DNA from 2 places in the Sideroxyarcus sp. TK5 genome. Region 2 is predicted to be linked to the other one. Evidence: predicted binding sites of a transcription regulator. Region 2 holds the regulator's gene; the other holds the start of a gene.
The links. Region 2 encodes FNR, which switches genes on or off when oxygen is low (the NO sensors DNR and NnrR bind a similar motif). Its sites were predicted from a motif close to TTTGATNTANATCAAA; they were not measured.

Region 1 (15,086 bases), on a different contig from region 2:
TGCAGGATGCACGGCATCCCGCCGGAGGACAGCGAGCTCGTGGTGTGGCTGGTGAAGCACCATCTGCGCATGTCGGCCACGGCGCAGAAACAGGACCTGAGCGACCAGGACGTGATCGCCGCCTTCGCGGCGGACGTGCCGGACGAGCGCCACCTGACGGCCCTGTATCTGCTGACCGTGGCCGATGTGCGCGGCACCAGTCCCAAGGTATGGAACGCCTGGAAAGGGAAGCTGCTGGAGGACCTGTACCACGCCACCCTGCACTATCTGAACTACGGCAAGATCGCCGACCAGATCGGCCAGACGCAGCGCGAGGCAGCCGCCACGCTCAATCTGTACGCGATCGCGCCGGAGACCTATCTGCCGCTGTGGGCGAAACTGGACGACGAATACTTCATCCGCCACGAGGCGCACGAGATCGCCTGGCACACACGGGCGCTGACCCAGCGCCCGGACATCAAGACACCCATCATCAAGACACGCCTCTCGCGCATCGGCGAAGGCATGCAGGTGCTGGTGTACCAGCGCGACCAGCCCTACCTGTTCGCGCGCATCTGCAATTTCTTCGCGCGCATGAACTACAACATCATGGAAGCCAAGGTGCACACCACCGAACACGGCTACGCGCTGGACAGCTTCCTGGTGATGGATGCGAGCCAGGACAAGACTGCCTACCGCGATGTGATGAACTATGTCGAATACGCGCTGGCCGAGGAGATAGGCGGCGACGCCGTCTCCATCCCCGAGCCGGCCTTCGGGCGCCGCAGCCGCCAGTTGAAACATTTCCCCATCGCGCCCCAGGTCGAGCTGCGGCGCGACGAGAAGGGACGCTACAACCTGTCGCTGGTGGCCGGCGACCGTCCCGGCCTGCTGGCGCGCATCGCCTACATCCTCACCCGTCACAAGGTGCTGATCCGCAGCGCGAAGATCAACACGCTGGGTGCGCGGGCCGAAGATACTTTCTGGATAGACGGAGAAGCATTGAACGATGCGCATGCCCGCGAGGCACTGCGCGATGTCCTCGTCTCGCAGCTCGCCTGAGCGCGACCCTCGAAAAAAAGTTGAAAAATAGGCCAAATGGCATATTGACAAACGCGGACAATCCACACCCACCCTGCCAACTTGCCCCTCTTGACAAGCTCCCCTGTCGAAAAAACAACGACTTATTGCATCGCATTGTTTTTATTATTGTTTTTTGTCGTATATTTTTTATGCAACGATTCAGCAATGCCCGAAATGACGGTCTTTTGCGCTCGCTGAAAGTGATCCTTCCACAAAGTTATCCCCAGCTTTTGTGAATAAACGATAAAAAGCTTTTCGCTCCGTCAGTTAGCTTGAAACTGCCAACTTGCCTTGCCGTGGACGGGCCTTACAGGCTACAGTTCGCGCCTTGGAATTTTCGCCATTGGGAGTCGTTGCGTGTTCAATCTCATCGAAGCGGCCGGCTGGCCGATCTGGTTTCTGATCATCTGTTCTCTGGTTGCCGTCACCCTCATCGTCGAACGTGCGATCTATCTGCGCGGCAAGAATGTGAACCCGCCCGGCCTGCTGGACGAAGTGGTGAACGAACTGAAACAGCGCGGTGTCAGCCCGGCCATGCTGGACCGTCTGAGTGCAGGTTCGCCGCTGGGCAAGGTGTTCGCCGCCGGGCTGAAGAACATCAAGAGCCCGCCGCAGGTGATGAAGGAAGCCATCGAAGAGACCGGCCGCGCCGCCAGTCACGAGATGGAGCGCTTCCTGACCACACTCGGCACCATCGCCTCCATCAGCCCCCTGCTGGGCCTGTTCGGCACACTGGTCGGCATGATCGAGATCTTCGGCTCGCAGAACGCGGGCGGCGCCGCCCCGGCCGAACTGGCGCACGGCATCTCGGTGGCTTTGTACAACACCGCCTTCGGCCTGATCGTGGCAGTGCCCAGCATGATCGCTTATCGCCACTTCCGTGCCCAGGTGGACAGCCTCACCATCGAGATGGAACAGCAGGCCATCAAACTGGTGGAGATCGTGCACGGGGAACGCAAATGAATTTCCAGCGGGGCCGCGATCGCGAGACACCGGAGATCAACCTGATCGCGATGATCGATGTGTTGCTGGTGATCCTGATCTTCCTGATGGTCACCACCAGCTACGGCAAGTTCTCCGAACTGCAGATCAACCTGCCGCAGGCCGGCGGTGCCGACAGCACGGTGCCGGTCAGCAAACCCATCGTGGTGGCGGTGGATGCTTCCGAGCACTATGCGATCAACGGCGCGCGTACCGATTTCAAGAACCTGGGCGAATTCTCGCAGGCCCTGCGCAAGGCGGCCGGCAAGCAGGACGACCCGGTGATCGTGATCAATGCCGACGCCAAGGCGGCGCACCAGTCGGTGATCACCATCATGGAAGCGGCGCGTGAAGCCGGTTACGGCCGCATCACCTTCACCACACGCACCCCGGCCAAATAACCTGCAGACATGGAACGTCTGCAACAGCACTGGTATCGCCTCTCCCCGCTCCATCTGCTGCTGTATCCGCTCAGCCTGCTGTTCCGCCTGCTGGTGGCGCTGCGCCGCTTGCTGTTCCGCGTCGGCATGCTCGCCTCGGTGAAGTTGCCCGTGCCGGTGATCGTGGTGGGCAATGTCACGGTGGGCGGCACCGGCAAGACACCGCTCACACTGTGGCTGGCGCAGCGCTTGATCGAAGCCGGTCGGCATCCCGCCATCATCAGCCGCGGTTACCGCAGCGAGGGTGACGCATCCGCTCGCGAAGTGCGCAAGGACGATAGCGCGCGCACGGTCGGCGACGAACCACTGCTGATGGCGCGCCGCGCACTGTGCCCGGTCTGGGTGGGGCGCGACCGCCCCTCCGTTGCCCAAGCGCTGCTGCAGGCCCATCCCGAATGCGACATCCTCATCAGCGACGATGGCTTGCAGCACTATCGTCTGCAGCGCGACATCGAGATCGCCGTGATCGATGGTGTGCGCCGTTTCGGCAACGGCCTGCTGCTGCCCGCCGGCCCGCTGCGCGAGCCATTGTCGCGACTGCGCGAGGTCGATGCACTGGTGTTCAATGGCGGGACGCCCGATATTGCGGAAGGCTTCACGATGTCGCTGCAGGGCACGCGCTTCCACAACCTGCTCGACCCGACCCTGACGCGTTCGGCTGCCGACTTTGAAGGCCTGAAAGTGCATGCGCTCGCCGGCATCGGCCATCCGCAACGCTTCTTCCGCCATCTGCAACAGCTCGGCCTGCAGCCCGACACGCACGCCTTTCCCGACCATCACCATTACAGCGGCAACGAGATCAATCCCAAGGATGCGGACGCGATACTCATGACGGAAAAAGATGCGGTAAAATGCGCGGCGTTCGCCTCCCCCAGACACTGGGTGCTGCAAGTGGATGCGCAAGTCGCCCCGCCGCTGTTCAACCTCATCACGGAAAAACTATCTCATGGACGCTAAACTGCTCGACATCCTGGTCTGTCCGCTGTGCAAATCACCGCTGGTCTATCGTAAGGCCGAGCAGGAACTGGTGTGCAAAGCCGACCGGCTGGCCTATCCGATCCAGGATGACATCCCGGTGATGCTGGCCGACGAGGCACGCACGCTCACCGCCGAGGAAGTCGAAAAGCTCTGATGCTTTCCTTCAAAGTCGTCATCCCCGCGCGCTTCGCTTCCACGCGCCTGCCGGGCAAACCCCTGCTGGACATCGGCGGCAAGCCGATGGTGATACGTGTCGCGGAACAGGCCGCCAGCAGCGGCGCGCAGCAGATCATCATCGCCACCGACCACGCCCCCATCGTCGAGGCTGCCGGCGCGAACGGATTCGAGGCCTGCATGACCCGCACCGACCATGTCAGCGGCACCGACCGCATTGCGGAAGTTTGCATGCAACAGGGCTGGCCGGATGACACCATCGTGGTGAACGTGCAGGGGGACGAGCCCTTGATCCCGCCGCAACTGATCGCGGCTGTCGCGCGACATCTGCACGAACACACCGACTGTGCCATCGCCACCGCCTGCCACCCTGTGCACGATGAAGCGTCGATGCGCAACCCGAACATCGTCAAGGCGGTGCTCGACAAACACGGCAATGCGCTGTACTTCAGCCGCGCCCCCATCCCGTGGCCGCGCGACGCCTACGCCAAAGGCGAACCCCTGCCGGGCGAGGTCACTGTGCTGCGACATATCGGCATCTATGCCTACCGCGCTTCGTTCCTGAAAGCATACGGCCAGCTCGCCCCTGCCCCCATCGAACTGGCGGAATCCCTTGAACAACTGCGTGCGCTGTATCATGGCTACCGGATCGGCGTGACCGTCACGCGAGACGCGCCTCCCAGCGGCGTGGACACCGAGCAGGACCTGCTGAACGCACGGCGCATTTTCGAATCACGATAATCACTGGAGGAATACAACATGAGACTGATCCTGTTAGGTGCACCCGGCGCCGGTAAGGGCACTCAGGCCAACTTCATCAGGGAGAAGTTCGGCATCCCGCAGATCTCCACCGGCGACATGCTGCGCGCCGCGATCAAGGCAGGCACCCCGCTCGGTATCGCCGCCAAACAAGTGATGGATGCCGGCAATCTGATCTCCGACGACATCATCATCGATCTGGTCAAGGATCGCATCAAGGAAGCGGACTGCGCCAACGGCTTCCTGTTCGACGGCTTCCCGCGCACCATCCCGCAGGCGCAGGCGATGAAGGATGCCGGTATCAAGATCGACTATGTGGTGGAGATCGACGTCGCGGACAGCGAGATCGTGCAACGCATGAGCGGCCGCCGCGTGCATCCCGCCTCGGGACGCACCTATCATCTGGTGTTCAACCCGCCCAAGGTGGCAGGCAAGGACGACATCACCGGCGAGGAGCTGGTGCAACGCCCCGACGATGCGGAAGACACGGTGATCAAACGCCTCGGTGTCTATCACGACCAGACACAGCCGCTGGTCGAATACTACAGCGCCTGGCAGAAGTCCGGCGATGCGCTGGCCCCACGGGTCGTGCATGTCCCCGGCGTGGGCAGCGTCGACGACATCCGCGCACAGGTGTTCAAGGTGCTGGGAGCCTGAACATGGCGAGCAAACCGGTATTGACGCTGGAGGATGCCAAGCGTGTCGCTGCTGCCGCCGAGGCCGAGGCGCGCGCCAATGACTGGAAAGTGTCCATCGTAGTCGTCGACGACGGCGGCCACATGCTGTACATGCAGCGCAGTCACGATACGCGCTTCGGCAGCGTCGAGACTGCCACCGCCAAAGCCCACATGGCGGCGGCGCTGCATATGCCCTCCAAGGCTTCCGAAGATGCCGTGATGGGCGGCCGGCTGATCCATCTCGCCCTGCCCGGTGTGATCCCGGCCGAAGGCGGCGTGCCGCTGCTGCGCGACGGTGTCGTGGTCGGGGCGATCGGTATCAGCGGGGTGCGTTCGGCCCAAGACGGGCAGATCGCGGCGGCCGGAGCAGCCGCTCTCTAGGGGATTTAACTGCGCCGGATGTTCCGGCGCAGTCTCGCCTTACCTAGGCTCGCGGTACTGGTCCTGCGTCATCAGGTCGATACCGCACGGCAATGTCTCGATCCAGTTCAGGAACTCGTTCACCATCTTCTTGCCTTTGAACATGCGGCCGTGCTGCGGCACGATCATCTCCACATCCATGCCGCGCACCATGTTCACCCAGTAACGGCAGATCTTGTTGGAGATCATATAGCGCTTGTGGAAGCCTTCCATGTACTGGATATGCGACTTGAAGTCCTCCACCGGCGTGTCGACTGCGGTGTGCGGCACGATGGAGGCACCCATGTCGCCGGTGAAAAGGATCTTGCTGACCGGATCGTAGAACTGAAAGTTGCCCTCGGAGTGCATGAAGTGCGCCGGGATCGCCTTGATGACGGAGTTACCCAGCGGCAGCACCATCCCTTCGTCGGGAATGCCTTCCACCCGCCCGGCCGAGTTGCCCACACTGCAGAAGTGCGGCACGAAACGTGCCCACAGTTTGGAGATCATCACCTTGCATTCGGAGTGGATCATCCACTTGTTGACCGAGGCGATGATGTCCGGGTCGGCATGCGATGCCAGGATGTAATCCAGGTTCTTCGGCGCGAAATAGTTGTGCATCTCCATCAACAGGCCGTTGTAGGTCATGTTGCCACCCGGATCGAGCAATGCACCATGTTCGTGGTCGATGATCAGGAACTGGTTGGCTTGCACCGCCTCGCCCATCGAGTCATCCACCAGGTCATCAAATATCAGGCACAGGTGCTTGCCGTTATTGAACAGTTCGATCGCCATTCCACTCTCCAGAGATAATCGTTTTTATAAACAGGTCGCGCATTCTAGCGAAACATGTCTTGCGTGAATTTGATGAAAATCAATTCTGCCGCCTCGACCGCCGAAATAAAATCGGCGTAAGATGGGCATAGTCTTCATCAACCTGCGGGGGAAGCATAACATGGCAAAAAAGAACGCGTTCTATGCGCAATCCGGCGGCGTCACTGCCGTCATCAACGCCTCAGCCTGCGGAGTCATCGAGACCGCCCGCAAGCACAAAGACAAGATCGGAAAAGTCTACGCGGGGCGCAACGGAATCATCGGTGCCCTCACCGAAGAACTGATCGACACCTCCAAAGAATCCGCCAAAGCCATCGCCGCCCTGCGCAATACGCCTTCCGGCGCCTTCGGCTCCTGCCGCTTCAAACTCAAGGGGCTGGAAGAGAACCAGCGCGAATACCAGCGCCTGATAGAAGTGTTCAAGGCACACAACATCGGTTACTTCTTCTATAACGGCGGCGGCGACTCAGCCGACACCTGCTACAAGGTGTCCCAACTCTCCGAGAAGATGGGTTATCCGGTGCAGGCCATCCACGTGCCCAAGACCGTGGACAACGACCTGCCCATCACCGACTGCTGTCCCGGCTTCGGCTCGGTCGCCAAATACATCGCCGTCTCCACGCTGGAAGCCAGCTACGACGTGCGCTCCATGGCCAAGACCTCGACCAAGGTGTTCGTGCTGGAAGTGATGGGCCGCCACGCGGGCTGGATCGCCGCTGCAGGCGGTCTCGCCGAGGCGCAAGGGATCCCGGTGGTCATCCTGTTCCCCGAGATCGAATTCGACCAGAAGAAATTCCTCGCGAAGGTCGATGCCATGGTGAAGAAGCACGGCTACTGCACGGTGGTCGTATCCGAAGGCTGCCACTATCCGGACGGCAAGTTCATCGCCGAGCAGGGTACGAAGGACGCGTTCGGCCACGCACAACTCGGCGGCGCCGCGCCGGTCATCGCCAACATGGTGAAGGAAGCGTTCGGCTACAAGTTCCACTGGGCGGTGGCCGACTACCTGCAACGCGCCGCGCGCCACATCGCGTCAAAGACCGACGTGGAACAGGCTTACGCGCTGGGCAAGGCAGCCGTCGAGCTGGCGCTCAAGGGCGAGAACTCGGTGATGCCCGCCATCCTGCGCACCTCAGACAAACCCTATAAATGGAAGATCGGCGTCGCGCCGCTGTCCAAGGTCGCCAATGTTGAGAAGTTCATGCCGCGCGACTTCATCACACGGGACGGCTTCGGCATCACGGACAAATGCCGCGCCTATCTGATACCACTGATCAAGGGCGAAGACTATCCGGCCTACAAGGATGGCTTGCCGCAATATGTGCAACTGAAGAATGTGGCAGTGCCCGCCAAACTGCCGAAGTTCAAGATCTGAAACTCAACGCCGCTCCGCAAGGGGCGGTTTTAACTTGGGGAGGGAACGATGTCATCTGCTCTTGGTTTCGCCTTGTTGTGCGCCATCGCCGCATTGCTCTATGGCGGCATTTCGATCAAATGGATACTGGGCCTGCCGACCGGCAACGACCGCATGCGCGAGATCGCGGCGGCGGTACAGGAAGGCGCGCAGGCCTATCTGAACCGGCAATACAGCACCATCGCACTGGTCGGCACCATCCTGCTGGTGGCGATCTTCGTCGCGCTGGGCTGGCAGACGGCGGTCGGGTTCCTGCTCGGCGCAACATTGTCCGGCCTGACCGGCTACATCGGCATGAACGTCTCGGTGCGCGCCAACATCCGTACCGCACAAGCAGCCAATGACGGGCTGAACGCCGCACTGAACGTGGCCTTCAAGGGCGGCGCGATCACCGGCCTGCTGGTGGTCGGACTGGGACTGCTGGGCGTGGCCGGTTACTACGCCTTCCTCACCATCACGATGGGGGCCAGTACCAGCGAAGCGACCCATGCGCTGGTCGGTCTGGCGTTCGGCGGATCGCTGATTTCCATCTTCGCCCGTCTGGGCGGCGGCATCTTCACCAAGGGCGCCGACGTCGGCGCCGACCTGGTCGGCAAGGTCGAAGCCGGTATTCCGGAAGACGATTCGCGCAATCCGGCGGTGATCGCCGACAACGTGGGCGACAACGTGGGCGATTGTGCCGGCATGGCGGCCGACCTGTTCGAGACCTATGCGGTGACCATCATCGCCACCATGGTGCTGGGCGGCCTGCTCATCACCGGTTCGCCCGAAGCGGTGATCTACCCGCTGGTGCTGGGCGGCGTGTCCATCATCGCTTCCATCGTCGGCACCTTCTTCGTCAAGGCACATGAAGGCGGCAAGATCATGAACGCACTCTATCGCGGCTTGCTGGTCTCCGGTGCACTGGCCGTGGCCGCGTTCTATCCGGTCACCACCTGGATACTGGGCGACGGCGTGATGATAGACGGGAGGCTCGTGACCTCTATGGACCTCTATCTCGCCTCGCTGATCGGTCTGGCACTGACCGCCGCGATGGTATGGATCACAGAGTATTACACCGCCACCGATTTCAGCCCGGTGCAGCATATCGCGCACGCCTCGACTACCGGCCACGGCACCAACATCATCGCCGGTCTGGGCGTGTCGATGAAATCCACCGCACTGCCGGTGATCGCCGTCTGCCTGTCGATCTGGGGCGCGTTCGAACTGGGCGGCCTGTACGGCATCGCCATCGCCGCGACCTCCATGCTGTCGATGGCCGGCATCATCGTGGCACTGGACGCCTACGGCCCGATCACCGACAACGCGGGCGGCATCGCCGAGATGGCCGGTCTCGACGAAAAGATCCGCAACATCACCGACCCGCTGGACGCGGTGGGCAACACCACCAAGGCGGTGACCAAGGGTTACGCCATCGGCTCTGCCGGACTGGCGGCACTGGTGCTGTTCGCCGACTACACCCACGCGCTGGCGACGCACGGCGGCCCGGCGCTGACCTTCGACCTGTCCAACCACATGGTCATCATCGGCCTGTTCATCGGCGGCATGGTGCCTTATCTGTTCGGCGCGATGGGCATGGAGGCGGTCGGCCGCGCGGCCGGCTCGGTGGTGATTGAAGTGCGCCGTCAATTCAAAGATATCCCAGGCATCATGGCAGGCACGGCCAAGCCGGAATACGGCACCTGCGTCGACATGCTGACCCGCGCGGCGATCAAGGAGATGATCGTGCCCTCGCTGCTGCCGGTCGCGGTGCCGCTGATCGTCGGCCTGCTGCTGGGCCCCCAGGCGCTGGGCGGCGTGCTGGTCGGTACCATCATCACCGGCATCTTCGTGGCCATCTCCATGACCACCGGCGGCGGCGCCTGGGACAATGCCAAGAAGTACATCGAGGAAGGCCACCACGGCGGCAAAGGTTCAGAAGCCCACAAGGCCGCCGTGACCGGCGATACGGTAGGCGACCCGTACAAGGATACCGCCGGCCCGGCGGTGAATCCGCTGATCAAGATCATCAACATCGTTGCGCTGATGATCGTGCCGCTGCTGTGACCGTTACGGTATTTCCATGCAAAAAGGCCGACTCTGCGTCGGCCTTATTTGCATGGACATGCCTGAACGGATAGCTCAAGCAGGCTTCCACACCTCCCACCACTTCCTGGAAGCAGACATGCGGGCGAATTCCGCAGTCGCTTCCCGTTCCCACGCGGTCACGGAAAAACCGGACTGCTGCAGCGCAGCACTGTATTGGGTATCCACGCCCTGGATGTGGTCCCTGAGCCATGACTTCAGGAAGCTGAGCATCTCGAAATAGATCGGCTTCTCCTCCATCATGTGCTTGTTACATAGCTCATCCAGTTGCGCAATCAGCTTGCGGTGCTCTTCCATATGCGGCACCAGATCTTTGTATCTTGCTTCGCGCATCAAACGTTCCTCCAGCGCGAAATGTGTCCTGGTATAGCTGGTCAGCGCATCCAGTATCCCCGCGATGGCTTTGTCCCCTTCCCGCCTGGATACCGCAACAAAAAGGCGATTCAGGATATTGACCAGTTCCTGATGTTGGTCATCGATAGTTTTGATATTGACACTGTAATCGGGCAGCCACTTGAAGAAAACCTCATCACTTGTCATTTGCACCTCCACGGAAAGACACGTTGCTCACCACCCTCCTCGGACACGCACAGACGAACTGGCATGCAGGAAGGCAACGATCTCTGCGGTTTCGGGAAGACAGGAAGCGATACACAACGGTCACAGGACTGATTCGTCTCTGTGGCGGTCCCGCTACCATAGTTTCCCTTAGGCCGGAGACTTTGCGCCCATACCTTTCGATATGTTTGCCAAGTGGGACGGATATTAACCACTATCTTGCACATGGACAATGTGTTTTTCTTTTCCCCAGCCACCGCTCAAGGCAACCCGGCCGGACAGTTCTCACCCGGCGCTCAATTCCGCTCTGCAGACAGGTCCATTTGGTTTATCCTTGCCGTCCTCAAGTTGTTGCACAGAACCCAGACACTGCATCCCGCTAAATGAATAGCGTCGATTCTCTTACAGGATTCCTGAATCGCTTCGGCTGCTTCCACACAGCCATGCGATTGGCTGCCGAAGCGAGCGGCAGCCGGCAGACTTTCGCCGTGATCTGGCTCGATCTCGACCGCTTCAAACAGATCAACGAATCGTTCGGCCATCTGGTCGGTGACGAGGTGATCGAGAACCTGGCCACCCGTTTCCGGCCGTGCGTGTTGGGCCGCGCCGAGATCTCGCGGGTAGGCGGTGACGAATTCGTGCTGCTGGCCCCGGGATTCAACCGCGAGCAAGCATTCCTGTTCGCCGTCGAGCTGGCAAGCATCGTGCAAGAACCACTCCATATCGGCAGTCTGACCCTGCGCCCGACCGCCAGCATCGGCGTCGCGGTCCACGAACCGAATGAAGATCCGCTCACGCTGCTTGAGCGTGCCGACCATGCCATGTTCGCGGCCAAATCCAAGGGCGGCAACAGCATCGTCTGCTCGGGGGACGAGCCCATCCCGGGACGCATGGGCGTCACCCTTGCCCGCGAAGAGCTCGCCATCGAAAGCACCCTGCATGAAGCGCTGGAAACGGGCGGCTTCTGCCTGCACTACCAGCCCATCATCCGCTCCGACGGGAAGGTCGAGGCTGTCGAGGCCCTGATGCGCTGCAATCTGAACGGCGAGAACATCTCCCCGATGCGGTTCATCCCGGTCGCGGAGAAGACCGGCCTCATCACCCGTCTCGGCGAACTCAGCCTGATGCAGGGGGCGATGCAGGCACGCGCCCTGCAGGACGCCGGCTTCAAGACCAAGGTCGCCATCAATGTCTCCCGTGCGCAATTGATCTCTGCGGAATTCACCCATGCGATGCACGCGGCGCTGGTCTGTTCCAATGCAAGCCCCGAACTGATCGAACTTGAATTGACCGAATCGCTGTTCATGGACATCTCGGATACGGTCCAGCAGAACCTGAAGGAGATCATTGCCGCCGGCGTGAATCTGTCCATCGACGATTTCGGCACCGGCTATTCCTGCCTGGCCAGCCTGAAAGACCTGCCGGCGGGGAAGCTCAAGCTGGACCGTGCATTCGTGACTGTCTTGCCGGACGATAGACGCGCATTGTCCGTGGTCAATGCAGTGACCCGACTCGGGCACGAACTGGGCATGACCATCGTGGCCGAGGGATGCGAGAACCAGCAACAGATCGATGTCTTGCTTGAGGCCGGTGTGGATGCCATACAGGGCTTCTTTTACGCGAAACCCATGCCGGAAGCAGAACTGCTGAACTGGCTTAAAGCACGGAGCACATGATTTTGGACCTGCAGACCCCCAGCCCGACCCCATTGGACCGCATGGTCGAACAAACGGTGATCGACCTCGGCATCCCGCCCTGTCCAGCCATCCTGAGGCGGTTCATGGTCGAAGCGGAAAAGGACGAGCCGGATTACCATCGACTGGCCAGCATCATCTGCTCCGACGTCAGCCTGTCCGCCAGTCTGATCAAGACCGCGAACTCCCCGTATTTCGGGGTCCGGCAACGGGTGCGTTCCGTCAACGAGGCACTGGTCATACTCGGCCTGAACACCGCCAGCCGTGCTGTGGCCGGTATCATCCTGCGCAAATCGTTCCCCACCGTTCCGAACCTGGAGCGATTCTGGGATGCCTCCTCGCGTTTCGCACGCCTGTCCGGATGGCTTGCGCAGCAGTTGAACGGCCTGAGGATCCCGCCCGAGGACGCCTATACTTTCGGCCTGTTCCGGGATTGCGGCATACCGGTCTTGCTCAAACGTCTGCCCAGCTACGAATCGGTGTTGCAATCGGCCAACAACGAAGCCGAGCTGGGATTCACAATGGTCGAGGATGACGTGTTGCCGACCAATCACGCCATCGTGGGCTGCGTGCTGGCCCAGAGCTGGTGGTTGCCGGAAGAGATCTGCCTGTCCATACGCCACCATCACGACCAGCCGGTGCTGGCCGCCACCAGCTCCCCGCCGCCCCTGATCACCCGCAAACTCATCGCCGTCACCCAGCTGGCGGAACATCTCGTGCAACAGCAGCTCGGTCTCAGTCTCACCCATGAATGGGACAAGCTGGGCGCGACCTGCCTGAAACTGCTGGATATCGACCAAGCCAGGCTGGAAGCCTTGGCGCTCGAGGCCGCTCCGGTCATTGCCGCCAACGAATAGGCAGTATTGGGCATAGCCCGGCCCGGTGGTACAATCCGCGCCTTCATTTTTTATGGCAAAGGCGACGCATCATGGGTTTGAACAAGGTACCTTCCGGCAACAACCTCCCCGACGATTTCAACGTCATCATCGAGATCCCGCAACACGGCGAGCCGGTCAAGTATGAAGTCGACAAGGATTCCGGCGCGATCTTCGTCGACCGCTTCATGAACACCGCGATGCACTACCCCTGCAACTACGGTTATATCCCGCACACCCTGTCCGATGACGGTGATCCGGTCGACGTGCTGGTCATCACCCCGGTCCCTTTGAATAGTGGTGTGGTGGTGCGCTGCCGTCCGCTGGCCGTGCTGAAGATGGAAGACGAATCCGGTTTCGATGCCAAGGTTCTGGCAGTGCCGGTGGACAAGCTTTCCACCCTGTATCGCGGCCTGAAGAGCTACAGCGAGTTGCCCGAGATCATCCTCAAGCAGATCGAACACTTCTTCGCCCACTACAAGGATCTGGAGCCCAACAAGTGGGTCAAGATCGGCGGCTGGGAAGGTATCGAAGAAGCACGCAAAGAGATCATGGCCGGCGTTGATAACTACAACAACGCCAAAGTAAAACCCGAGTTCTGATCAGGAGCACAGAGATGACCGCACGCATCATCGACGGTAAAGCCATCGCGCAGGAAGTACGTGCCGAATGGAAGGTTCGCGCCGACGCGCTGAAGGCGCGCGGCATCACGCCGGGCCTGGCGGTCATCATCGTCGGCGAAGACCCGGCCTCCAAGGTCTATGTCGCCAACAAGGTGAAAGCCTGCGCCGAACTGGGTCTGCATTCAGAGCACATCGCCCTGCCTGCAGACACCAGCGAAGCCGCCTTGCTGGCACAGATCGATGCGCTGAACAAGGATCCGAAGATCCACGGCATCCTGGTGCAATTGCCGGTGCCCAAGCACATAGACAGCGACAAGGTGCTGAACGCCATCGATCCCGAGAAGGATGTCGACGGCTTCCATCCTGTCAACGTCGGCGCGCTGGCCACCGGCAACATGCGCTTCGCGCCCTGCACGCCCTACGGTTCGCTGGTGCTGTTGCAGAAGAGCGGTGTCTCCATCGAGGGCAAGCACGCCGTGGTAGTGGGCCGCAGCAACATCGTGGGCAAACCGATGGCGCTGTTGCTGCTGCAGCACAACGCCACGGTCACCATCTGCACTTCGAAGACGCAGGACCTGGCCAAGCACACGCGCGACGCCGACATCCTGGTGGTCGCCACCGGAAGGCCGAAGATGATCACCGGCGACATGATCAAGCCCGGCGCGGCCGTGATCGACGTAGGCATCAACCGGCTGCCGGACGGAAAACTGTGCGGCGACGTGGATTTCGAATCCGCCAAGGAAGTGGCCGGCTGCATCACCCCGGTACCGGGCGGCGTGGGCCCGATGACCATCACCATGCTGGTGGCGAACACGGTGCAGTCCGCGGAACGCGCGGCCCGATAAGAACCGGCCCTTGCGGCCGGTTTTTTTCACCTCTTCACTGCGCCAACAAACGGCTGAACGCCTCCAGCGGCATCGGCCTTCCGAACAGGTATCCCTGAAACAGCTTGCATCCGTTCCACTCCAGGAAATCGCGTTGCGCCTGCGTTTCAACGCCCTCCGCGATCACCTCCATGCCCAGGTTGTTCGCCATACCGATGATGGTCTGGATGATGGCGGCGTCGGATGATTTGCTGCCGATGTGCTGCACGAAGGACTGGTCGATCTTGAGCTGGTTCAGCGGCAACTGCGTGAGGTAGGCCAGCGACGAATAGCCCGTGCCGAAATCATCCATGGCGAAACTGAGACCGAGTTCGTTCAGCGCCTGCATCTTGGCGATGCTGTCGCCGACATCGTCAAGCACGATGCTCTCGGTCAATTCCAGCTTGAGGCGGCTCGGGTCTATCCCGCTAACTTCAAGCACATCCCTGATCTGCGAGACGAAGTCCGCCTGACGGAACTGTCGCGCACTGACATTGACGGCGAGCAGCAATTCGCGCGTGGCCGCATCGTGCGACCAGAGGGCGATCTGGTGGCAGGCAGTTTCCAGCACCCATTTTCCGATGGGAAGGATCAGGCCGTTCTCCTCCGCCAGCGGTATGAACTGCAGCGGCGGGATCAGACCGCGTTCGGGGTGTATCCAGCGCAGCAA
Region 2 (15,086 bases):
CAGCTGTATTCTCCAGCTGTTGTTCTGAGCTGAAGACTTCCAGTATCTGCTCGGCATATTCCTGCCAATCCGTCGCGGCATGGATATATCCATTGGGTTTCAGCTTCTGCACCAGTTTTTCGATGAACGGCGATTGGATCAACCGGCGCTTGTGGTGGCGCGCCTTGTGCCAAGGGTCCGGGAAGAAGATGTGCACGCCGTCCAGCGAGTTATCGGGGATCATGTCGCGCAGCACTTCGACGGCGTCATGCTGGATGATGCGGATATTGCCTATCGATTGCGCGTCGATCAGTTTGAGCAGATTGCCGACGCCTGGTGTGTGAACTTCCAGTGTCAGATAATCGATCTCGGGGTGTGCGGCGGCGATGGTCGCGGTACTGTCGCCCATGCCGAAACCGATCTCGAGTACCTTGGGAGCATTGCGTCCAAAGGCCTGATCCAGATCGAGTGGATGTGCCATATATGGGATGCCGTAGCGCGGCAACAGCGTATCGACCGCCCGACGTTGGGCTACGGAAAGATGGCCTTGCCGCAGGACGAAGCTTCTGATGTGCCTCTGGCGCAGGTCTTCGGGCGCTGTCATCAGCTGCGGGCCGAAGCGATGATGCCTGCAGTCGGTGAGCTGGGGCTGGCACTATAGAGTTTCTTGGGCATGCGACCGGCGAGATAAGCTTCACGTCCAGCCTCCACGCCTTTCTTCATGGCCGAAGCCATCAGTACGGGATCCTTGGCTGCGGCAATGGCCGTGTTCATCAGCACGCCGTCGCAGCCCAACTCCATAGCGATGGCAGCATCGGAAGCCGTGCCGACGCCGGCATCCACGATCACCGGCACTTGCACGCGTTCCATGATCAGTTGCAGGTTCCATGGGTTCAAGATGCCCATGCCGGAACCGATCAAAGAGGCTAGCGGCATGATGGCTGCGCAGCCGATGTCTTCGAGCTGTTTGGCAACGATAGGATCGTCCGAGGTGTACACCATGACCTGGAAACCATCCGCAACCAGGGTCTTGGCTGCAGCGATGGTCTCGATCACATTGGGGTAAAGGGACTGCGGGTCTCCCAGCACTTCCAGTTTGACCAGCGAATGGCCATCCAGCAATTCGCGCGCCAGGCGTAGCGTGCGCACTGCGTCATCGGCGGTGTAGCAGCCTGCCGTGTTGGGCAGGTAGGTGAATTTTGAAGGAGGGACGGCGTCGAGCAGATTGGGCTCGTTGGCATTCTGTCCCAGATTGGTGCGCCGGATCGCTACCGTGACGATCTCGGCACCGCTGGCATCCAGCGCGGCACGGGTCTCGGTGAAGTCCTTGTATTTTCCGGTGCCGACCAGAAGCCGGGAGGAATAGCGCTTACCTGCGATGGTCAAGGTGTCATTCATATATATTAAGTTCCAAAATTGAGCTTATCCGCCGCCAACGGCGGCTACTATTTCGAGTGCGTCGCCATCCTGAAGTGTCTGGGATGCGAACTGGCTGCGTGGAACGATCTCGCCGTTCCGTTCAAGCGCGACCCGCTTGCCGGCGAGACCCAACTCGTCGATCAATGCGGCGATACTGACGGGCTGCGAGAGCTGGCGAACTGCACCGTTGAGACTGATTGTGATCACTTGATTTGATGATGCTCGTGTTAGAATCCGCGCCGCATTCTACACCATGCGGGTGTAGCTCAATGGTAGAGCAGAAGCTTCCCAAGCTTACGACGAGGGTTCGATTCCCTTCACCCGCTCCAGTCGGATTGATCCTCCCGACGGATGCAAGAACATCCATAACATGAGAGTGGTTGCTTTTTGACTTATATCAAATCGCGCGCCATCGAAATTCCATAGTATCCGCCCCGCTTTCGCAGCGAAGCTACCCGACGATTTTAGTGGGGTATGCTCAGCTCGGAACCAATTTAGGCTTTACTTGTCGCGCCCGCACTGCGACAATTTGCCGCGCTGTAGGTTTGCAACAAAGTGTGCGTCCGGTACACAGGAACATTTGGGTACTTGGCGCATTGGTATTTTTAACTTCGCTCTGGGGAGGAGACTACTGTGGAAGCTAATCAAGCGACACCAGTAAAGTACGATATGGAGGTTGTGCGCTGGTTCACCATCGCTGCCGCCATTTATGCATGTGTAGGTACGCTCATCGGTGTGTACGTCGCATCTGAGCTGGCTTGGCCGTTCCTGAACTTTGATCTTGCCGAAATTTCGTTCGGTCGCCTGCGTCCGCTGCATACCAATGCGGTGATTTTCGCGTTCGGCGGTTGTGCGCTGATGGCAACCGGTTTCTACATCGTGCAGCGTACGGGTGCGACCAAGTTGTGGAGCAACGGCCTTGCTTGGGCGACCTTCATCGGCTGGAACCTGATTATCGTTTCCGCAGTAATCACCCTGCCGCTGGGCTGGACTTCCGGTAAGGAATATGCCGAGTTGGAGTGGCCGATCGATATCGCGATCGCAGTGGTCTGGTTGATGTACGGCTTCAACTACATCATGACCATCGGTATCCGCAAGACATCGCACATCTACGTATCCAACTGGTTCACCATGGGCATGATCGTGATGATCACCTACTTGCACGTGGTCAACAGCATGGCGATCCCGGTCAGTCTGACCAACTCCTTCTCCATCTACTCTGGTGTGCAAGACGCGATGATCCAGTGGTGGTGGGGCCATAACGCGGTCGGTTTCTACCTGACCGGCGGCTTCTTGGCGATCATGTACTACTTCGTGCCGAAGCAGGCGGGTCGTCCGGTGTTCTCCTATCGTCTGTCAGTTCTGCACTTCTGGGCGCTGACCTTCGGCTACGTCTGGCTGGGTGCGCACCACCTGCAGTACACTGCATTGCCTGACTGGACCGGATCTCTGGGTGCTGCTGTTTCCCTCGCTATGATCATTCCGTCCTGGGGTGGTGCGATGAACGGTATGATGACGCTCTCCGGTGCATGGGACCGTCTGCGTACCGACTACATCCTGCGCTTCCTGGTTGTCGCACTGGCGTTCTACGCGATGTCCACATTCGAAGGTCCTGTGATGTCCATCAAGACCGTCAATGCCCTGTCCCACTACACTGACTGGACTGTTGGTCACGTGCACTCCGGCGCGCTGGGCTGGATGGCGATGGTTGCCTACGGTGCCATGTACCACATGGTCAAGAAACTCTGGGGCGTGGAAAAGATGTACTCCGAAGGCCTGGTGAACGTGCACTTCTGGCTGGCTACCATCGGTACTGTGGTCTACGTCGTGGCGATGTGGGTCTCCGGCATCATGCAGGGACTGATGTGGCGCGACTACGACGAGTACGGCACGCTGACCTATACCTTCGTTGAGTCTGTTTCCGCTATGCATCCGTACTACGCGATGCGTGCTATCGGCGGCCTGATCTTCAACATCGGTACCTGGATCGCCCTGTACAACATCGTGATGACTGTGCGCACTGCAAGTGCCGCGCGCAGTGCCAGCGCTGTTCCGGCTAATGCATAAGGGGAGTGAATAATATGTCTGATCACGACAAAATCTACTCGACACAACTTCAGGACAAGACTGAGCGCAGTACGCTCCTGATGTTCGTGTTGACCGCAATCGCCGTGGCAATCGGCGGTATCGTGGAAATCGTGCCGCTGTTCTATCTGCCGAACACGGCGATGTGCCAGAACGATCCTACCTGTAACAACACGCAGCACAAGGATCTGAACGGCAACGTCATCCCGATGGACAAGATCATCTGGAATCCGGAAACGTCGGCGCACAAGACGCTGGACGATTGGCAGCCCGGTGACGGCGTGCGTCCTTACAAGGCCCTGGAACTGGCTGGCCGCAACGTCTACATCCGCGAAGGCTGCTTCCTGTGCCACTCGCAGATGATCCGTCCTTTCCGCGACGAGAAAGACCGTTATGGCCACTACTCCATCGCTGAAGAGTCCATGTACGACCACACCTACCAGTGGGGTTCCAAGCGTACCGGCCCTGATCTGGCTCGCCTTGCTGGCAAGTACTCTGATGAGTGGCATCGCCGCCATCTGATGTACCCGCGCGATGTGGTGCCCGAGTCTGTGATGCCTAACTACTTCTGGCTGAATGACAAGAAGGTGGATGTCGCCGAGACCGTTGAAACCATGAAGGTTCTGACCATCATGCCGTTCAACCCGGTACCGAAGACCATCTATACCGATGAGTACATCGCGGCTGCTCCGGCCGAGCTGGAAGGCAAGACCGACATGGATGCTCTGATCGCCTACCTGCAGAGCATGGGCAATCACGTCAAGTTCGAAGAAGGTGTGAACTACCGTGATTAAGCTGTTGGAGCACCTGGGTATGGATGTGCAGGCTATGACGACCAATGACTGGCTGGGGGTGTTCTTTGCTCTGGTCGCTGCGGTCGGCATGGTGGTGACCTACGTCATGGTGTTCCGACCGTCCAACAAGCAAAATTTCGAAGCCCAGAGCCGTATGGCTCTGGACGACGAGGACCCTATCAAATTGGGAGAAAAAAGATGAGCGACAAACACGATGCAAGCAGCGTGCCAACGACCGGGCACGTCTGGGATGACGATCTGGGCGACTATATCAATCAGCCGCCCAAGTGGTGGATGCTGGGCCTGACAGCCAGCGCGATCTGGTGTGTGGTGTACTTCCTGTACTACCCTTCCATTCCGCTGTCCAACGGCGGCACATGGTTCAAGGGTTTGGGTGGCTGGACTGCCATCACCGAGATGGAAGCCGACAAGAGTGTGGTGGATGAGGTGCGCGGCAAGTATGAGGCCAAACTGAAGGACATGACGCCTGCTGCTATCTTGGCAGACAGCGAGCTGACCGAGTATGTGACACGTTCCGGCAAGGTGCTGTTCGGTGACAACTGTGCAGCGTGCCACGGCCAGAACGGCGTGGGAACGCATGACAAGTTCGGTCTGTTCGCGCCCATCCTGAATGACGACGACTGGCTGTTCGGCGGTACCATCGACGCCATCCACGAGACAATCGCGGGTGGACGTCAGGGCATGATGATGGCCCACGCTGACATGTTGTCCGAAGCAGAGATCGACACGCTGGCCAATGCAGTGGCGGCCGGCAAGCCGACCTCTACACCGCTTTTCGCCGAGAAGGGCTGTACCGCCTGCCACGGTGAAGACGGTAAGGGTATGCAAGCCATGGGTTCTGCCAACCTGACCGACAGCGTCTGGCGTTTTGACAGCTCCGTCGAGGGCATCAAGTACACCATCAAGCACGGTGTCAATGCTGGCACACCCGAGACGCGTGTGGCAGTGATGCCCGCCTTCCAGGGCGGCAAGCTGTCTGACGCTGAGATCAAGAAGCTGGCTGTGTATGTGTACAAGTTCGGCGGTGGTCAAGCGCAGTAATCTTGTGAGGCCTGCATGAGGTTCCTTGTGCAGGTCATAACGTAAGGAGAGCAGCTATGAATCAGGATATGGTTTTTTGGGGTGTTATCATTGCACTGGTGGGATCGATCGCAGTGGTTGCCTGGTTGTTCTATGTGACATTCCGCAACGCCACAAAGGATAAGAACAGCAAGTAAGAATTCGCTGTTTGCTAAAGGAGGAGAGCTTGCTCTCCTCCTTTTCTTTTGTACGAAAAATCACAGAGCGGCACAATCTAAAGAAGTAGAATCACGAAACTACAAGGTGCTTTAGGATCGAGGGGCACATCGTTGCGTATTCAGGAGGCGGTATGAATCAGCAAGTCGAAAAGAAAGAACCGGGTGAAGTCACCACGCTATATAACGAGTTCGAGACCTGGACGGTCAACACGGGCGGGCAGACTATCCATGCCAAGCGCATGCCTGGGTTCTTCCGAACTTTCAAGGATCGGGCCCAGCTGGCTTTGTGGCTGCCGTTCTTCCTCCTTCCTTACCTGCGCTGGAACGGAAAGCAAGCCATCCTGTTCGATATTGACCACAATCAGTTCCATTTCTTCAGTCTGACTGTATTGCCGCAGGACATATGGATGTTGTCGCTGGTACTTTTGGTGGCGGCCATGACCCTTTTCGCTGTTACCTCAGTGGCCTCGCGCGTATGGTGCGGCTACTTCTGCTTCCAGACAGCGTGGACCGACTGGTTCACCTGGATCGAAGACAAGATCGAGGGTAACCCTACCGCCAGACGCAAGCTGGACAGTGCGCCATGGAACTTTGACAAGCTGCGCAAGAGAGTGATCAAACACACGCTCTGGGCGCTGATTGCATTACTGACCGGCATCAGTTTTTCCATCTGGTTCGTAGACGCTTTCGATTACTGGAACAAGCTTGTGAATTTCCAGCTGCCCACGGTAGGCTGGGTGGTTATCACGATGTTCTTCTTTGGAACCTACATCCTTGCAGGTTTCTTGCGGGAGCAGACCTGCTTCTGGCTCTGCCCGTACGCACGCATCCAGGGGGTCATGACCGACAGCCAGACCATCCTGCCTACCTATGACTACACGAGGGGCGAACCGCGCGGCAAGATCCGCAAGGGTGGAGAAGCGGTGGCCCAGCAAGGGGATTGCATCGACTGCTTCCAGTGCGTGCAGGTTTGCCCGACCGGGGTGGATATCCGCAACGGACAACAGCTGGGTTGCATCACCTGCGGGCTGTGCATCGATGCCTGCGATGTCGTGATGGACAAGATCAACAAGCCGCGTGGTTTGATCCGTTACGCATCGCTGGACGAACTGTCGGGCAAGCCGGCCAAGAAGATGTATCAGCATCCAAGGACGCTGGTATATCTCAGTATCATCCTGATCGCGCTGGCCGGTATCGTTTGGGGGTTGACGCATATGGGATCCATGACGCTGAAGATCATGCACGAGCGGCAACCCTTGTATGTGCAGATGAGTGACGGCTCTATCCAGAACAAGTTCGATTTCAAGGTGCTGAACAAGACCGACAAGGACTTCCGTGTGAAAGTCACGGCGGAAGGCGGCGTGAAAGATCAAGTCATCATCGGGGTGGAGCAAAACCCGATGACACATCACGGACGGCAAGCATCCTTTACGGTCTTCGTCAAAGCGCCATCTGCGAACATCGTTGATGATGTTGTTCCAATACGATTCAGAGTGGAGCAGGAGGATGATCCGAACGTCTTCGCCGAATACACCAGCCAATTCTACGGCCCCAAGAAATAACGGAGCAGGCAGATGATTTCTCAAGATCACAAATCCGGATTGCGCAACCCATGGTTGCTCGGCATGCTTGGCCTCATCGTGGTGGTGCTTGCCGTCAATGCGGCATTCATCTGGTTCGCCACACACAACCAGTCGTCTCTGATCGACCGTGAATACAAAACCAAGGACCGCAAGACCAACACGCAGATGTTGAGCGAGTTGGGCAGGCAGCAGGCCTTGGGATGGCAGACCACCATCAATAAGCCCAAAGCTCTCATCCAGGGGCAGCCAACGATGTATGAGATTTCCGTGCTGGACAAGGATGGCAAGCCCGTCAGTGGCGAGATGGAAGTGGAGGCATATCGTGCATCGGATGCCAGCAAAGACTTCATCACCGCGTTCAAAGAGGTCGCGGCAGGAAACTATCAGGGGTACATCAGTTTCCCGTTGAAGGGCTACTGGGAGTTGCACATCCATCTCAAGCGCGGCAGTGACGAGTTCGCAGTAGACACGGAGCGGTTCATGGTGGTTGAGGCGCTACGCTGAGTGCGCACTGTCCATGAGTCACGGTGACAATGTTTCGGCTGGCTGCTTCCATTGCGGTTTGCCGATTCCGGCCGATGCCGAATTCTCAACAGTACTGGAAGGCAAGCACAGGGATTTTTGCTGCTTTGGTTGCCAGTCGGTATGTGCTGCCATCTACGAGGCGGGATTGCAGGGTTATTACCAGCGCACGCCGGAAGGTGTGCTGCTCGCTCCGCCGCCGGAGCCTCCCAAAGACATCGATATCTACGACTTCGATGAAGTCCAGCAGGAATTCACCACCTGTGCCGGGGACGAGCGTGCCATCCATCTGCTGGTCGAAGGCATCCACTGTGCAGCCTGCGTCTGGTTGATCGAGAGAGGTCTGAAGAAGGTGCCCGGTGTACGTTCGGCCGAGGTCAATCTGGCGAGCAAACGCCTGCATGTGAAGTGGGATAACAGCCGGACGAAGCTGTCAGACCTGATCAAGGCCTTGGTGCGTATCGGCTACTCGGCAGTGCCCTATGATCCGGAAAGCGCTGAAGGTGCCATAAAAAGAACCAATCGCGCCATGCTGTTCAGGCTGTTCTTCGCAGGCTTTGCAGCGATGAACATGATGTGGATAGCCATTGCGCTCTATAGCGGTGCCAATCAGGATGAGTTTCGCGGCTTTTTCCACTGGATGGGCCTGGTATTGGCTACGCCGACGCTATTCTATTCGGGCTACCCCTTTTTCAAAGGAGCGGCGGGCGGACTTAGGGCGGGGCATCTGACCATGGACCTGCCTATCGTACTGGGCCTGTCGGTGACATACATCTATTCGCTGTATGTCACGCTGACCAACAATCAGCACGGAGAAGTCTTCTTCGATACCGTCACCAACCTCACCTTTGTCATTCTGATCGGGCGATACCTTGAAGGGATGTTCAGGCACCAGGCGCTGTCCGCAACGAAGCGACTGATGGAGTTGCAGCCTAGAGTGGCCATGGTCATAAAGGAGGAGGTGGAGAAGATGACGCCCATCCGCGCGGTGATGCCTGGCGACAAGGTGATGGTGAAGCCGGGCTACACCGTCCCCGTGGATGGTGTGGTGCTGGAGGGATGCAGTGCTGTGGATGAGGCGATGCTGAGCGGGGAGTCCGCGCCGGTTAACAAGCGCGCAGGTGATACGGTCTCTGCAGGAACCGTCAATACCACGGGAGCATTGCTGGTGGAAGTGCGCAGTCAACTACAGAACACCACGCTGTCAAAGATCATCCGTCTGGTGGAGGAGGCGCAATCCTCCAAAGCCCCCATCCAGCGTCTGGCTGACACGATAGTGCCGTGGTTCGTGCTGGTGACGTTGTTGTGTGCATGCACGACCTTCTTCATCTGGAATTCACAAGACTTCGAATTGGCATTGATGGCGGCGACCTCTGTGCTCATCATCACCTGCCCGTGTGCGCTCGGCATGGCGACGCCGATGTCCATCGCCGTCGCTTCCGGTCTGGGGGCGAAACACGGCATTCTGGTCAAGAACGGACTGGTGCTCGAAACCCTGTCCAGGGTGACGCACTTCGTGTTTGACAAGACCGGCACGCTGACCGAAGGCAAGATGAGCGTGGCGCAATCAAAGATCGCGGCCGGGGTTGATGCCGGGAGGATGATAGCCAAGGCTGCAGCGGCAGAACGCCTCAGTGAACACAGTACCGCGCGCGCAATCGTGAATTTTGCGGAGCATCATCAATATCCTTTCCGCTCACTCGAAGTGAGCGGATTCCATGCGACTGCGGGGCTCGGAATCGCAGCTACGGTCGATGGGCAGGACATCCGGCTGGGCAGCGCCGGCTGGCTGGCTCAGTGCGGTGTGGCGCTGGATGAGGCATTGCATTCACAAGCCCATCAATGGGAGTCGCAGGCGATGAGTTGCGTGTATATGGCCTGCGCCGGGCGGCATGTGGCGGTATTCGGGCTGGCAGACCAGCTGCGCGCTGACGCGCAACAGATGGTGGATGCCTTGCGCGAGGCCGGTATCGGTATGACCTTGCTGAGCGGTGACCGGCGGCCGGTGGCCGAAGCTATCGCCCGGCAACTGGGCGGGATGGAGGTGATCGCCGAAGTGATGCCACAAGACAAGGATCAGGTCATCCAGCGCCTGCAGCAGAGAGGGGAGGTCGTGGCGATGGTGGGTGACGGCGTGAACGACGCGCCTGCCTTGATACGCTCGAACGTGGGCATCGCGCTGGGTTCGGGAACCGATGTGTCGATCGACAGCGCGGACATCGTGTTGATGCACAGTGAATTGGGCAAGGTGCTGCAGGCGACCCAGCTGTCGCGCCGCACCCTGCTCACAATCAAGCAGAATATCGGCTTGTCGTTCGTATATAACCTTATCATGGTGCCCTTGGCCATGATGGCCAAGGTCAGTCCACTGGTGGCGGCGATCACCATGCCTATCAGCTCGCTGATCGTGATCGGCAATGCAGCGCGTATACGCACTATGTTCAGGAAGTGAGACAGAGATGGAAGTTATCTACAGTTTGATACCGGGCATGATGTTCTTCGGCGTCCTCTTTGTGATCGTATTGATCATTGCAGTGAAAAAAGGGCAATACGAGGATATGGAAGGCGGCGGACAGCGCATCCTGATGGATGACGACGAAGACATGATGCCGCATCCGAGCAAGAAGCCGGATGCGGAAGAGAAGCCTTAGTTGCTGCTCGCTGTTTGAGCCAGGAGTGGTTTGACCAGCTTGTCGAACGCCGCGGGCGGAACGTACTGCAAGACGGGCTTCTCGCCCTCGCCCATGCTGATATCCAGGCCGTGTTGGGGATAAAGCCAGTGGGTGGTGGCGTGTTTCTCCTCCTTGATGACCTGCGCGGGCTGGCCGAAGCGCTTGAGGAACAGTGCTTCATCGACCCTCACCCCAGGCATATACGTCAGGCTGCCGATGGCGGCCTTGCGCAGCACGGCGATGTCATCCGGCGTCAGGGTGATCTTCTTGCCGCTTCCTGTCCCGGCCATACGCAGGCCGCGCTCATACATCATCTTCAACTCTGTTTCCGGGATGTCGGCAGTCAGCACCACACGGGAGCGCAAACCGGCCAGATTGATCTGCTCGAAGAACAGTTCGGCGGACAATACGCCTGCCGGTGACTTGAACAGGCTGGGTTCTCCTTCCTCCTTGAAGCGCATCTCGGCATCCCCAAGCTTCGATTGTCCCAGCGTGAGGCCGAATATCTTGACGGTATCCGGGGCGGGGTGTTCGATATGCCAGGGCAGATCCTCTTTATCGGGACGATCACCAGGGATCAGGAAGGAGGAGAGGATGATGACGACGGAAAAGATTCCGACGCCCCAGTAGATCTTCTTTTCGGTGCTCATATGGCCGGTTTCAGGATTCGGCTGCCGAGGGCGCAGGACTGAAGCCGCGCGGCATCTTGCTGTGGCGTGCCTGGTACATCGAATCGTTGCCGAGCACGATCAGCACCAGCAGCGAGACCATGAATGGAAGCAGGCCGATGCCGCCCAGCAGTGCAATGGTGGCAATCTTGGACCAACCCATCAGCTTGGAGAGCATGAAGCCGCCTCCGATGACGGCGCAGGTGATGGTGAGCAGCCACATGAAGTGTTTGTTGCGTTTGTGCGCGATCGCCCAGTGAGCCTTTACGAAGGTCGTCTCGTTGCCGGCTTTGATCTTGCCTGCCTTGATCAGGATATAGGCGGTGATGGCGAACGAGGTGAGGGGAACGATCAGTACCATCACCGGGAAGGTGCTGAATACGCCGAAGGTGGAGGCGAATACCAGGATATGGTTGAACACCAGGTTGATCAGGAATATCTCGTGCGGCCATTTGGCGCGGATGATCTCGTCGGGAGTAGCAGTATATTTTTCGCTCATGGTGTGCCTCTGGATCGGATTGAAGTTACAGGGGGCGAAGCCGGGGAACCGCAGGAAGTATAGTCATTTTCCGACCATCTCGCGCAGTCTGGGCAGGGCCAGGATCTCAATTGCCCGTGCTTTGACCTGGATCAGCCCTTCATCCTGGAAATGGGAGAAGGCGCGACTGACGGTCTCCAGTTTGAGTCCAAGATAGCTGCCTATCTCCAGTCGCGACATGCGCAACCGCAGCTGTGTGGCAGACATGCCGTGTATGGCATTGCGCTGCGACATGTTCAGCAGGAAGGCGGCCAAACGTTCTTCTGCTCGCATGGAGCCCAAGAGCAGCATGATGCCCTGATCGCGCACGATCTCGCGGCTCATGATCTTGTGAAGATGACGTTGCAGGCTGGGTATCTCGCGACTCAACTCAGCAAGTTTGGCATAGGGGAGTTCGCAGACCTCGCTGTCTTCCATTGCCAGCGCTTCACAGGTATGGACATCGGAGCTGATCGCCTCCAGCCCGATGATCTCGCCGGGCATCAGGAAACCGGTGACTTGCTCGCGGCCATCCTCATGCAGCACACGCGTCTTGAACGAGCCACTGCGGATGGCATGCAAGGATTTGAAGCGGTCGCCGGAACGGTAAAGGTAATCGCCAGTGGTGTAGCTGCGTTTCTGGTTACTCAATTCTTCCAGGCGCGCCATCTCGTCCGGCGTCAGGTCGACGGGCAGACATAGTTCGCGCAGGTTGCAATTGGAGCAGGCGACCCGCAGACGAGCCATCTCGGTTTGGTTGATATCGTTCAAAGCCACGTTCGGTGAAGGGTTGATACGAGGCTATTTTGACATATATCAAGTCAAACGGGCAGCAAACTGGCATAGTTACGCCCTTGCTAGAGGAGGAGAGGATGAACGAGGCAGTAAATCAACTGGTTGTGGACTTGGAACTGATACGCAGGCTGGACAAGAACGGGCCGCGCTACACTTCATATCCCACTGCAGACCGGTTCGTCGAGGCATTCAACGCCGAGAGTTATATCCACTGGCTGGCAAAGCGCGAGATAGGCGGGGTAGGACGACCGCTTTCGCTATACATCCATATCCCGTTCTGCAACACCTTGTGCTTCTATTGCGCCTGCAACAAGGTCATCACCAAGGATCGAAGCAAATCGGCAGAGTATGTGCGCTACCTGATCAAGGAGATGGCGATGCAGGCCGAGTTGCTGGGGCCGGGCCAGGTGGTCGAGCAGCTGCATTTTGGCGGCGGTACCCCGACCTTCATGAGCGATGACGAGATCCGCGAGGTGATGGCCGCGATAGGCAAGTATTTCAAGCTGGTCGAGGATGGCGAATACTCCATCGAGATCGATCCGCGCAAGGTCAGCGATGAGACCATCGCCCTGCTCGGCGCGACCGGTTTCAACCGTATCAGCATCGGCGTGCAGGATTTCGACGACGAGGTGCAAAAGGCGGTCAATCGTATCCAGAGCGAGGAAGAGACGTTGCGCATCATCAAAGCGGCGCGGTCCAACGGCTTCAAGTCGGTCAGCATCGACCTGATCTATGGCCTGCCGAAGCAGACGCTGGAGGGTTTCGGGCGCACTCTGGATCGGGTGATCGCGGCCGACCCCGACCGTCTGTCGATCTACAACTACGCGCACATGCCCACCATCTTCAAGCCGCAGCGCCGTATCCATGAAGAGGATCTGCCAGCGCCGCAGGTGAAACTGGACATCCTGAGCATGGCGGTAAAAAAACTGACCGGGGCCGGCTATGTGTATATCGGTATGGACCATTTCGCCAAGCCGGAGGACGAGCTCGCCGTGGCGCAGCGCGAGGGGCGTCTGCACCGCAACTTCCAGGGCTACTCGACCCATTCCGACTGCGACCTCGTTGCCCTCGGTGTGAGCGCCATCGGCAAGATCGGTCCCACCTACAGCCAGAACTATCGGGAGCCGGAGCCGTATTACGATGCACTGGATCGGAATGTGTTGCCCATCATGCGAGGCCTGGAGTTGAATTCGGACGATCTGGTGCGGCGCGCTATCATCCAAGCGTTGATGTGCCATTTCGAGATATCCAAGGAATCCTTCAATATCTCCTATCTGATCGACTTCGATACCTACTTCGCGGCCGAGATGAAAGAGCTGGAGGAATATGCGCGTGAAGGATTGCTCGAGCTGTCGCCGCAGTGGATCACCGTCACACCAAAGGGGCGCATGCTGATACGCAACATCTGCATGGTGTTCGACAAGTATCTGCGCACGCGTCAGGAACACGCACGTTACTCTAAGGTAATATAAGTCCGGAATGCTGCCAGTGCTCCGCTATCGCGCGGGCGCTGGCGGCTTTATGGAGGAGGCCCCGCAATCAGGGGATGACATGACAATAAAAGTAGATGATTTTCGCCTGAAGCTCGGCCAGCACGAGCTGGTCCCCATCATGATCGGCGGCATGGGAGTCGATATCTCCACGGCCGACCTGGCACTGGAAGCCGCCCGTCTGGGCGGCGTCGGACATATCTCCGATGCGATGCTGCCGACCGTCTCCGATCGCCGTTACGACACCGGCTTCGTCAAAGAGAAGCTGCAACAGTACAAGTACAACATCGAGAGTTCGGACAAGACCTCGATCAAGTTCGATCTCGGTCACATCGCTGAATCCACCCGTCTGCACGTCAGCAAGACCATGGAACGCAAGCGCGGCAGCGGCATGGTGTTCATCAACATCATGGAAAAGCTGACCATGAACGCCCCCCGCGATACGCTGCGGGTGCGATTGCATGAGGCCCTCTCTGCGGGCATCGATGGCATCACCCTGGCAGCCGGCCTGCATCTTGGTTCGTTCACCCTGATGGAGGATCATCCGCGCTTCCGTGATGCGAAGCTGGGCATCATCGTGTCTTCGGTCCGCGCGCTGCAACTGTTCCTGCGCAAGAACACCAAGACCAATCGGCTGCCTGACTTTGTCGTCGTGGAAGGGCCGCTGGCAGGCGGTCACCTGGGGTTCGGCATGGACTGGGCGCAATATGATCTGCGCACCATCACCAACGAGATACACGCCTTCCTGAAAGCCGAGAACCTGGGGATCCCGGTGATCCCGGCGGGCGGCATCTTCACCGGTAGCGATGCGGCAGGCTATCTGCAGGAAGGGGCGGGGGCGGTACAGGTGGCGACGCGCTTCACGGTTGCCAAAGAGTGCGGGCTGCCGCCGGAAGTACAGCAGGAATACTTCAAGGCCAGCGAAGACGATATCGAGGTGAACGGCACTTCCCCCACCGGTTATCCCATGCGCATGTTGAAGAACAGTCCATCCACCGGCTCCGGCATCCGTCCCGGTTGTGAGTCATACGGCTATCTGCTGGATGCCAACGGGCGCTGTGACTATATCGATGCGTATAACCGCGAGATTGCGGCACATCCCGGCGAAAAGAAGATCGCGGTATACGACAAGACCTGCCTGTGCACCCACATGCGCAACTTCAAGTGCTGGACCTGCGGGCAGACGACCAGCCGCCTGAAAGACACCACCAACAAGTTGGAGGACGGCAGCTATCAGCTACTCAGTGCCGAGCACGTATTCAAGGATTACCAGTTCAGCACCGGCAACAAGATCGCCTTGCCG

Region 1: ACYPYQ_RS08000 (oxygen-binding di-iron domain-containing protein) is a predicted target of FNR. The motif match lies at 6,334-6,349, and genes of this name have one in related genera.

Annotation. Positions count from the first base shown of each region.
Region 1 covers NZ_BAAHSJ010000004.1:15,608-30,693, reverse strand. Annotated here, with positions in the region: gene ACYPYQ_RS08040 ([protein-PII] uridylyltransferase) at 1-1,041, shown strand, start outside; gene ACYPYQ_RS08035 (MotA/TolQ/ExbB proton channel family protein) at 1,420-2,025, shown strand; gene ACYPYQ_RS08030 (ExbD/TolR family protein) at 2,022-2,444, shown strand; gene lpxK (tetraacyldisaccharide 4'-kinase) at 2,454-3,440, shown strand; gene ACYPYQ_RS08020 (Trm112 family protein) at 3,430-3,615, shown strand; gene kdsB (3-deoxy-manno-octulosonate cytidylyltransferase) at 3,615-4,376, shown strand; gene adk (adenylate kinase) at 4,395-5,051, shown strand; gene ACYPYQ_RS08005 (GlcG/HbpS family heme-binding protein) at 5,054-5,452, shown strand; gene ACYPYQ_RS08000 (oxygen-binding di-iron domain-containing protein) at 5,492-6,265, opposite strand; gene ACYPYQ_RS07995 (6-phosphofructokinase) at 6,426-7,679, shown strand; gene ACYPYQ_RS07990 (sodium-translocating pyrophosphatase) at 7,728-9,764, shown strand; gene ACYPYQ_RS07985 (bacteriohemerythrin) at 9,840-10,343, opposite strand; cyclic di-GMP riboswitch class I at 10,484-10,564, opposite strand; gene ACYPYQ_RS07980 (putative bifunctional diguanylate cyclase/phosphodiesterase) at 10,745-12,037, shown strand; gene ACYPYQ_RS07975 (HDOD domain-containing protein) at 12,034-12,912, shown strand; gene ppa (inorganic diphosphatase) at 12,984-13,532, shown strand; gene folD (bifunctional methylenetetrahydrofolate dehydrogenase/methenyltetrahydrofolate cyclohydrolase FolD) at 13,547-14,398, shown strand; gene ACYPYQ_RS07960 (EAL domain-containing protein) at 14,433-15,086, opposite strand, start outside.
Region 2 covers NZ_BAAHSJ010000003.1:180,640-195,725, forward strand. Annotated here, with positions in the region: gene trmB (tRNA (guanosine(46)-N7)-methyltransferase TrmB) at 1-583, opposite strand, end outside; gene ACYPYQ_RS06705 (thiazole synthase) at 583-1,377, opposite strand; gene thiS (sulfur carrier protein ThiS) at 1,402-1,605, opposite strand; tRNA gene ACYPYQ_RS06715 (tRNA-Gly) at 1,654-1,727, shown strand; gene ccoN (cytochrome-c oxidase, cbb3-type subunit I) at 2,032-3,465, shown strand; gene ccoO (cytochrome-c oxidase, cbb3-type subunit II) at 3,480-4,277, shown strand; gene ACYPYQ_RS06730 (cbb3-type cytochrome oxidase subunit 3) at 4,270-4,479, shown strand; gene ccoP (cytochrome-c oxidase, cbb3-type subunit III) at 4,476-5,339, shown strand; gene ccoG (cytochrome c oxidase accessory protein CcoG) at 5,668-7,098, shown strand; gene ACYPYQ_RS06745 (FixH family protein) at 7,111-7,623, shown strand; gene ACYPYQ_RS06750 (heavy metal translocating P-type ATPase) at 7,637-10,093, shown strand; gene ccoS (cbb3-type cytochrome oxidase assembly protein CcoS) at 10,101-10,292, shown strand; gene ACYPYQ_RS06760 (hypothetical protein) at 10,289-10,963, opposite strand; gene ACYPYQ_RS06765 (hypothetical protein) at 10,974-11,480, opposite strand; gene fnr (fumarate/nitrate reduction transcriptional regulator Fnr) at 11,544-12,245, opposite strand; gene hemN (oxygen-independent coproporphyrinogen III oxidase) at 12,371-13,765, shown strand; gene ACYPYQ_RS06780 (nitronate monooxygenase) at 13,845-15,086, shown strand, end outside.